One region of the Paenibacillus sp. W2I17 genome, then DNA from elsewhere that is predicted to be linked to it. Evidence: a T-box and tRNA genes for the amino acid it is inferred to sense, from the RefSeq annotation. Region 1 holds a T-box; the other holds one or more tRNA genes.

Evidence for each region. A T-box is a leader RNA that pairs with one kind of tRNA and senses whether it is charged. The one in region 1 lies ahead of QF041_RS27125 (valine--tRNA ligase), so its partner is inferred to be a tRNA-Val.
Region 2: it encodes a tRNA-Val, which carries the amino acid that the T-box ahead of QF041_RS27125 (valine--tRNA ligase) is inferred to sense. The anticodon was not compared.

The regions. Positions count from the first base shown of each region.
Region 1 covers NZ_JAUSXM010000001.1:6,067,583-6,072,017, forward strand. The annotation lists gene QF041_RS27115 (hypothetical protein) at 1-848, shown strand, start outside; gene QF041_RS27120 (LysM peptidoglycan-binding domain-containing protein) at 880-1,110, shown strand; T-box leader at 1,266-1,547, shown strand; gene QF041_RS27125 (valine--tRNA ligase) at 1,608-4,274, shown strand; partial or broken gene QF041_RS27130 (bifunctional folylpolyglutamate synthase/dihydrofolate synthase) at 4,353-4,435, shown strand, end outside.
Region 2 covers NZ_JAUSXM010000001.1:6,842,062-6,846,496, forward strand. The annotation lists gene QF041_RS30450 (DUF3892 domain-containing protein) at 380-616, opposite strand; gene QF041_RS30455 (GNAT family N-acetyltransferase) at 729-1,172, opposite strand; gene QF041_RS30460 (hypothetical protein) at 1,411-1,668, opposite strand; tRNA gene QF041_RS30465 (tRNA-Val) at 1,813-1,885, shown strand; gene QF041_RS30470 (hypothetical protein) at 2,074-2,379, shown strand; gene QF041_RS30475 (M1 family metallopeptidase) at 2,411-4,285, shown strand.

The DNA of each region.
Region 1 (4,435 bases):
CATTTGCACAGGAGTACCTGCTCCAGCGGAGTGAGGAAGAGAGACTTGCGAATGCAGCAGAACTTGCCTATGGTGCTCCTGAATTCGCTGACCTGTCCACAAGGGAAGAGACATTAGGGAATAGCGAAGAATGGCAGCAGGAATATGCGAATTCGTCATTGGCCGAGCCACTTCAATCTGAGGAGCAAAGTGCGGAGTACGCTAACGAAAACAGACAACCTGATGCAAACGAAGATCCCGCATCTCTGACAGCGAATGCAGATGAATTGGCATCTCATGAGCAATACAGCGAACCTTCTCCGATCTCATCATTTATGGCTGAGACCGCTGATCGGTTAGCTTCTTACCCTGAGTCGGAACCATTGCTGCCTCTGGAAGACGAGTCTTCGGGTTGGTCCGAGCCTTCCGTGGATGTATTGCCTGCGAACTCGAGAAGTGCAGATCAAGAAGTCTCAGAGCCTATTGCTCAATCATCTAATGAGTTGGCAGCACCGGATGTACCGGACACACCAGAGGTATGGCACTTCGAATCAGCGAGATCTGTACCTCAGCAGGAGAATCAGGCAGTTGCCGATGTCCCGGGCGAATCACAGGCGGAGAACTGGCAAGGTGTATTTGCTTCGTCCGAATCAGGCAACGCTGAGGAAGACCGGCCGCCTTTTGAAGCGACTGGGGTAGACGAGTTCGTACAGAACGAAGCATTTGTTCCTGAACCTGTGGCTGAGACGGAAGACAAGCCGGAGCTGAAGGTTGCTTTTGGCAGCAAAAAAGAATCCGCACCACGGCAAGAAGAGGGCGTAGGTATCTCTTCCTTGTTATCCTCGGGCAGAGCCGGCACGCGATGCTGAAGTGGAGAGAGGCGATGAGGTTCCTGCGGGTGTGGTACAGGAAGAAACGTATCCAGCTGATGATGTGGAATGGAAGAACCTGTTCCTGGGAACGATCGTGGACCAGACCCCATTCCGCAAGGTGAAACTGTGCATCGTTCAGCGAGAAGATACACTGGATGCCATTGCAGATCGATATCAATTGAGCACGAGGGAACTTCAGTTGTATAACCGATTATCTGAGCAGGTTGTGGAAGAAGGTCAGATATTGTACATCCCTTAATCCGTAGTTAAAGCCTTCGTTACGACCCGTGATCCCCTTGAGGATTGCGGGTTTTTGCATGATTCGTCCTAAACCTGCATTCCAGCGCTCTTTATCCGCTGTTGTCAGGTTGACTATCGCGCACGAGCAAGGTATGATGTGTGTAGGTTTTTTGAAGAACAACGTGGAACGGGAGTAGTAGACAGTATGACCTTTCAGAGAGTGGAATTGCAGCGCTGTGAGATTCCGCAGGAACCAACTGATCGAAGTCGCCCGGGAGTTGCCTGTTTGAATACAAGGGATGAATGAGATTTATCGTCATTTATTTCTGAGGTAGGATGGGCCGGTAGCAGCCGTTATCTGCTTGAAGTGTCACGTCATGTACAGAGGGTGAAGTCTATCTTGCTGTAGGCGTGAAACAAAGGTGGTACCGCGAAAGCTAACCTTTCGTCCTTTGATGGATGAAAGGTTTTTTTGTTTTTTTTGGCGAAGATGATGAAGTAACGGAGGAATGACACATGTCTGAGGAAAAAAAATCAGCTGCAACAGAAATGCCGACTACTTACGATCCTAAGGCGGCAGAGGATAAATGGTACTCCACTTGGATGGAACGTGGATATTTCAAAGCCGGTCAACGTAAAGATGCCGAGCCGTATACGATTGTAATTCCACCCCCAAATGTGACCGGGATGCTGCACATTGGGCATGCGCTTGATTTTACACTGCAGGATATTTTGATCCGCACCAAACGGATGCAAGGTTATGACGCACTGTGGCTTCCGGGTTCCGACCATGCAGGTATTGCTACCCAAACCAAAGTGGAGCAGAAGCTGCGTGAAGAAGGTCTGACTCGTTATGATCTGGGACGTGAGAAGTTTCTGGAGAAAGTATGGGACTGGAAAGATCAATATGCCACTACCATTCGTCAACAATGGGGCAAAATGGGATTGTCGCTTGATTACTCACGTGAACGTTTTACGCTGGATGAAGGTCTGTCCCAAGCGGTTCGCAAAGTATTTGTTCAACTGTATGAAAAAGGTCTTATTTACCGAGGCAAACGCATCATTAACTGGGACCCGGTGAACCGGACAGCTCTGTCCGACATTGAGGTTGAATATAAAGAGGTTCAGGGTCACTTGTACCATCTGCGTTACCCGCTCAAAGACGGAAGTGGCTACGTTACAGTGGCAACAACGCGTCCTGAAACGATGCTGGGTGATACAGCGGTTGCTGTACATCCGAAGGATGAGCGTTATGCAGATATGATTGGTAAAGTACTTGTACTGCCTATCATTGGACGCGAAATTCCAATTATCGCTGATGATTATGTGGATAAAGAGTTTGGAAGTGGTGCAGTTAAAATCACGCCTGCGCATGATCCAAATGACTTTGAAGTAGGTCTTCGTCATGATCTTCCTCAGATTACGGTAATGGATGAGAGCGGCACAATGAATGCTGAGGCTGGCAAGTATCAGGGACTGGATCGCAGTGATTGCCGCAAGCAGATTGTTGCTGACTTGAAAGAGCAGGGCGTATTGATCAATATCGAGGATCACACGCATCAGGTTGGACACAGTGAACGTACCGGAGCTGTTGTTGAGCCGTATCTGTCTACACAGTGGTTCGTTGAGATGAAGCCACTTGCAGAGAGAGCGATTAAAAAACAACAGAGCGGCGAAGGGGTTAATTTTGTTCCAGATCGTTTTGAGAAAACGTATCTGAACTGGATTGAAAACGTTCGTGACTGGTGTATTTCTCGTCAACTGTGGTGGGGACATCGTATTCCTGCCTGGTATGATGAGGAAACGGGTGAAATCATCGTATCTGCTGAAGATCCAACAACGCTGCCAGAGAATGCTGGTCGCAAGCTCAGACAGGACGAAGACGTACTCGATACTTGGTTTAGCTCCGGTTTATGGCCATTCTCCACATTGGGCTGGCCGGAGGATACGGAAGACCTGAAACGTTATTATCCGACAAGTGTACTTGTGACAGGGTATGACATCATATATTTCTGGGTTGCACGTATGATTTTCACTGCATTGGAATTCACCGATGAGATTCCGTTCAAGGATGTACTGATGCATGGTCTTGTCCGTGATGCAGATGGACGCAAAATGTCCAAATCACTGGGCAACGGTGTAGATCCGCTGGATGTGATTGAGAAATACGGCGCAGACGCAATGCGTTACATGATCTCAACTAGCAGCACGCCAGGTCAGGATCTGCGTTTCCGTTGGGAACGGGTGGAGCAGGCTCGTAATTTTGCCAACAAGATCTGGAATGCTTCGCGCTTTGCATTGATGAATCTGGAAGGATTCACCTATGAGGAACGTGACATCAGCGGAGAGCTTGGTACAGCGGATTATTGGATTTTGCATCGTCTGAACGAAACTTCCCGCGATATTACGCGTCTAATCGAAGCGTATGAATTTGGGGAAACGGGTCGTGTGTTGTATAACTTTATCTGGGATGACCTGTGTGACTGGTACATTGAGTTTGCTAAACTGTCCTTCTATGGGGAAGATCCGGTTGCCAAGAAGAAAACACAATCCGTGCTTGCTTATGTGCTGGATCAGACCATGCGCCTGATTCATCCGTTTATGCCATACATCTCCGAAGAGATCTGGCAGCATCTGCCACATGAAGGTGAGACCATTACGCTGGCATCATGGCCGGTATATGATCCTGCTCTTGAGAACCCAGAGGCTGTTGCCGAGATGAACCTGCTCATGGATACCATTCGTGCAGTTCGAAATATTCGTGCAGAAGTGAACGTGCCGATGAGCAAAAAGATCGAGTTGATGGTCAAAGCAAATAGTGCTGAGACGTCCAGCATCATTGCGCGTAACAGTCACTACATCAAACGTTTCTGTAATACGTCCGAGTTCGATAGTGGGCTGGATTTAAACTCACCGGATAAGGCAATGACTGCGATCATTACGGGGGCAGAACTATACTTGCCGCTCGCAGGTCTTATTGATATCGAGCAGGAAGTGGCTCGTTTGGAGAAAGAGTTGGAGAACCTTGAGGGCGAAGTTCTCCGTGTAGAGAAAAAGCTGGCGAACGAAGGCTTTGTTGCCAAAGCTCCTGCCAAAGTTATTGAGGAAGAACGCGCCAAGCAAGCAGATTATTCCGATAAACGGGATAAAGTGATTGCACGAATCAAGGAGCTTAAAGGTTAATATATTTGGGTCGGATGGAGAGCCATTATGCCATCCGGCCGCTTTTTTCACTCAAACTCGGGACCGAAGGTGAATTAGATGACGGAATTAGACGGGACAGATGCAGCAGCTCCTTTACTTACGTATAACGAGGCCGTGGACTGGATCAATGGCCTTATTCC
Region 2 (4,435 bases), 770 kb from region 1:
AGCATCTAAACAGTCTGGAAGTCCAAGTTGGCTGATGCTGGCGAATGAGTAGATGATTTTCTAAGGAACACAGGACGTCTTATTTGGCCTTCCGCTCCTCTTTTTAAATTGTAAGCAACATCAGACACCTTATTTCCCGAAATCCCCTGACAAAAACGCTATAAAGGCCAAAAATTCTGATATAGCGTGTCTCAGATTCCTTAGATTTCTAAGGGGGCTTCAAATCCTAGAATAAGACGCCTCAGATTCGTTACCGCTCGTGGGTCTGAGTTCGGCTTTCAGTAGGTTTGAAGACACCCTCTAGTGAACATAAGAAAACGCCAACCCGGATATCCGGATCGGCGCTTACTGTGTCACACATACAACGTGTGCATCTATTTTAGAAATGGGGAAGTTGGTCCAGGTTGTTGGTTGGGTCACCGTCGGCATCGCCGCGAATGTACATTTCGCCATCCTTGCCTTTAAATACATTCACACCGGCAATAGCGCCAGCTTTTACTTCTGCAAGTGCCTGCTGATAATCCAGTACACGTCCTGCTGAAGTTTGAAAAGCTGTCAGGTCACCGTCACCATTTTTCTGTACTGCTGTGAAACTCTCGCGTGTTGTTTGATCCATGATGTCACACTCTCCTTATATGACGAGATAGGAATCTGTCTACCTGATTAGCCTATCCGAATTCATCGGAAGTATGCATCATATGCTGATAAGACCTGCCAACGCCGAGATTTTACAAGCTCTTTTTCATACGAACATGCAGAATATCTGCATCATAAAAAGGTTCTTCCGAAATCACTTCATAACCCAGTTTTTCATAGAATTTCTGTGCCTGACATTGAGCATCCAGTACAGAATAGGATAAGCCGAGTTCACGTGCCCGTTCCTCCATCGCGAGCAGAAGCACACGTCCATAGCCAAATGAACGATGAGACTCAAGCACCGCGATCCGCTGCATTTTGGCCGTATCCTTGCTGTAATAGATCAGACGTCCTGTGGCTACAGCTTGGCCATCCGTACTTAACAATACATGATGCACATCTGGACTGATGACATCATATTGATCAATCTCAATCTCGGCAGGCACCTGTTGCTCGATCACAAACACGTGATGGCGAATCCCCAGGGCTTGCTCCAGTTGTTCTTCTGTAGATACATAACTAATCTCAGCTGCCAATTCCATTCCTTCTTTCTGCTCTTGCGCGACATATCAGACTGAATTATACAAAAAAATGTTTTTCCTGTATAGTGAAGTCTGGAACATATTGGGAGAGGAGGGGGTAGTGATGGGCATGACAGGCATCATGGTAATTACATTGCTAATGTCGGCGGGAATGATTACTCTGTTGTATTACGTTACGAAGAAAGCATACTCACGCAAGTGGGATGAAGATGAGTAATTCACCTGTTAACCTTCACGGCAAGACTTCACTGCTTCCTCGCGGAGAATATACATCTTGAATTACAGATTTGGAGTATACGTCCAGCCAGACGGGCAGAGACTCACCATTTTCATTGGGCTGTTGTAATTGTTGGAATTGTACCGTATGTTCATCCTTCTCCAAGCCGCAACCAGTAACGGTTGTAATGAGAATCATAAGCCCAACGCAGGGGAAGAAGCATTTGGTAAATGTATATTTATTGGATTTTGACCGTTTTGTTATGTTTCTCATAGGGAATTCACCTCGTTGTAGAAATGGTAATCTTTCGTTTATTGTGCACCATTTCGGGTGAATTATAACCAAATAAATCATTGACAATGAACACGGTTACTTGATATGATACTGTTACTTGATTGGGAAACATTTATATATCATGATCTGTTAGCTCAGCTGGGAGAGCACTATCTTGACAGGGTAGGGGTCAGTGGTTCGAGCCCACTACAGATCATACATGAGAAGCCTTACAATGTAAGGTTTCTTTTCTTTTTTTTACATACAAACATGAATGCAATTTGCGATAGTTTCATTTTCGCTCCTCTTTTTAAACAAAACTTAAATAAAACATAAATTCAGCGTAAGCTTCGTCTTCTATACTTGGTTCTGAGGTCAACATAGAACAGGAGAAGGAGAGAACTTATGAATTATTCAAACCCATTTACATCAAAGTTAGCCAGAGTAGGGATCGCGGGTACACTGGCTTTAATACTGGCAACAAGCCCACTTGCCAACATGGGGGTTGTTGCCGCGGAAGCAGACCCAGCGCCTGTATCTACGAAGATACATAACACACAGAAAGACTCTCTAGAGCAGACCCCGATTCAATACCAGATCCAGGCTCGGCTGAATGAGAAGGACATGACAATCCAGGGGAGCGAGAAGGTAACGTATCACAAACACAAGCAAGGATACCCTCCAGCAGCTGGTCCTTCATACATATGCTGATGCAAACCTCTCCAAGTCTACACAGGCGAGCATGTACCAACAGCATAATGAAAAGATTAGTGAAGATCACCCGGAGAAGACAGCGGAGGACTTTCTGGGTGGCATCGATATTCAGGCTGTAACCGCAGATAGCCAATCGCTGGACTTCCATAAGGAAAACCAAGCGTTGACCGTGCAGTTGAAGAAGCCCGTACAACCAGGTGAATCGGTATCATTCCAACTGGAGTTTCAGTTGGATATACCCTATGGCTCACAGCGAGTTTCCTACTACAAAGACATGATCAATGGTGCACACTGGTTCCCGGTGATGTCTGTATACGACGAGGTTAAGCATCAATGGAACAAGGCACCGTATAGTCGAACATTTGAGAGCGATTATTACACCTCATCGGACTTTGAAGTTCAATTAAATGTTCCTGATGAGTATCAGGTAGCCATGCCGGGCACGATCACCACTCAAAACAGTACAGAACATGGACGTAAGATTGTGTCTGCTGTAGCCGAGAATACGAGGGAGTTTGTTTTCTTTGCAAGTCCTAATCTTCAAGTGGAACGCGCTACCCGTAACGGTCTGACGGTGGAATACTACTATTATAACGATGATCCATCCAAGAAAAAGATAGTTGACCGGTACATTAATCAGGCATTCAAGGTCATTGATTTCTATAGTGAGAAATATGGCAAGTATCCTTATCCAGAGTTCCGAATTGTCGAGACGTATGTACAAGGCGTTGCCGTGGAGTATGCGAGGCTCATTCAGATGGGACAGATTCAAAATGGTGCTATTCCAGAAGAAGACACAACATTTGTTCATGAAATAGCGCATCAGTGGTTCCATGCATTGATCGGTAATAACTCGGAGACAGAATCCTTTCTGGATGAAGGCTTTGCTGATTTCTCCATGGTGTATTTTGCCGAGAAACAGAGAGACAAGCTAAATGGGTTCAGATCCATACAGTTTGATACTGCACCCGTAGATATGGCGATTGCGTCAACAAACGATGAAGCTGGGGATTTGGCAGGTTTGGTGTATTATCAGAAGGGAAGACAAGCGATCTATCAGCTTTACCGTTCCGTCGGTGAAGAGAAATTTGACGAGTTGATGAGGACATATTTCAAACGCTACGTGTACCAAAATGCAACGGTAGAGGGGCTGCTTCACACCATTGAAGATGTGCTTGGTAAAGAAGTACGTTCAGAAATGCAAATGGCCCTATATCAGCCTAATTTTGTCTTAAAGCCGGAATACCAATTATCACAGGAAGAGACCGCCGCCTATGTACATGACATGTTACAACTACAGTATCAGGCTGTCATGAGCATGATCCCTAATCTGCCTTATGAAGTGATGAATCGATTGATGGACAAAGTCCTTCAAGGCGAGGAATTAACCATTGTGCTCAGCGATCAGGTGAGTAAACTTGCAGCTAAACAGCAGGAAGATATGGTTAATCAGTTGACCGGATTCCTTGATATGACCGGTATGAGATACGACATTATACGGGATCGCAAGGAACTGAAGCAAAAGATGAAAAAAGAGATCGGCAACAGCAACCTTATTGTCATTGGCAATGCCAAGTCAAACGGATTGGTGCAGGCTTTGAAATTCAACATTATCGACCGGACGAAACAGACGGGTTTTCCTTGGAAAAATACCATGAATCAACCTCTCGCCGCGGGTGCATATGTTATCAAACATCCTTATAACCAGAATCGATTGATGCTTCATTATTTCTGGAATGAGGATCATCTGAGTGATGTTGCATTTGAAGCTTTTAAGCTGAAAATACAGGAGTCTATCGGATTCACTAACGACTTTTATCAGTACTATGTATTGGATAACCAAGGCAAGGAGAAATCCAATAAAAAAGTTGTGAATCCCATATCTTCACTTTTTGCGGAGTAATAAGTAATTGGTTTTAGAAAAGTGAAGAAAGCATCCCTTGTAACACCACGAAATAATTGTTTAAGAGAACATCTATATTGCAGTTTCTTCCTCTAATCAGGTTAGCCAATTGTTATTGGTTAGCCTGTTTAGTCATTTTAACAAAAGCAA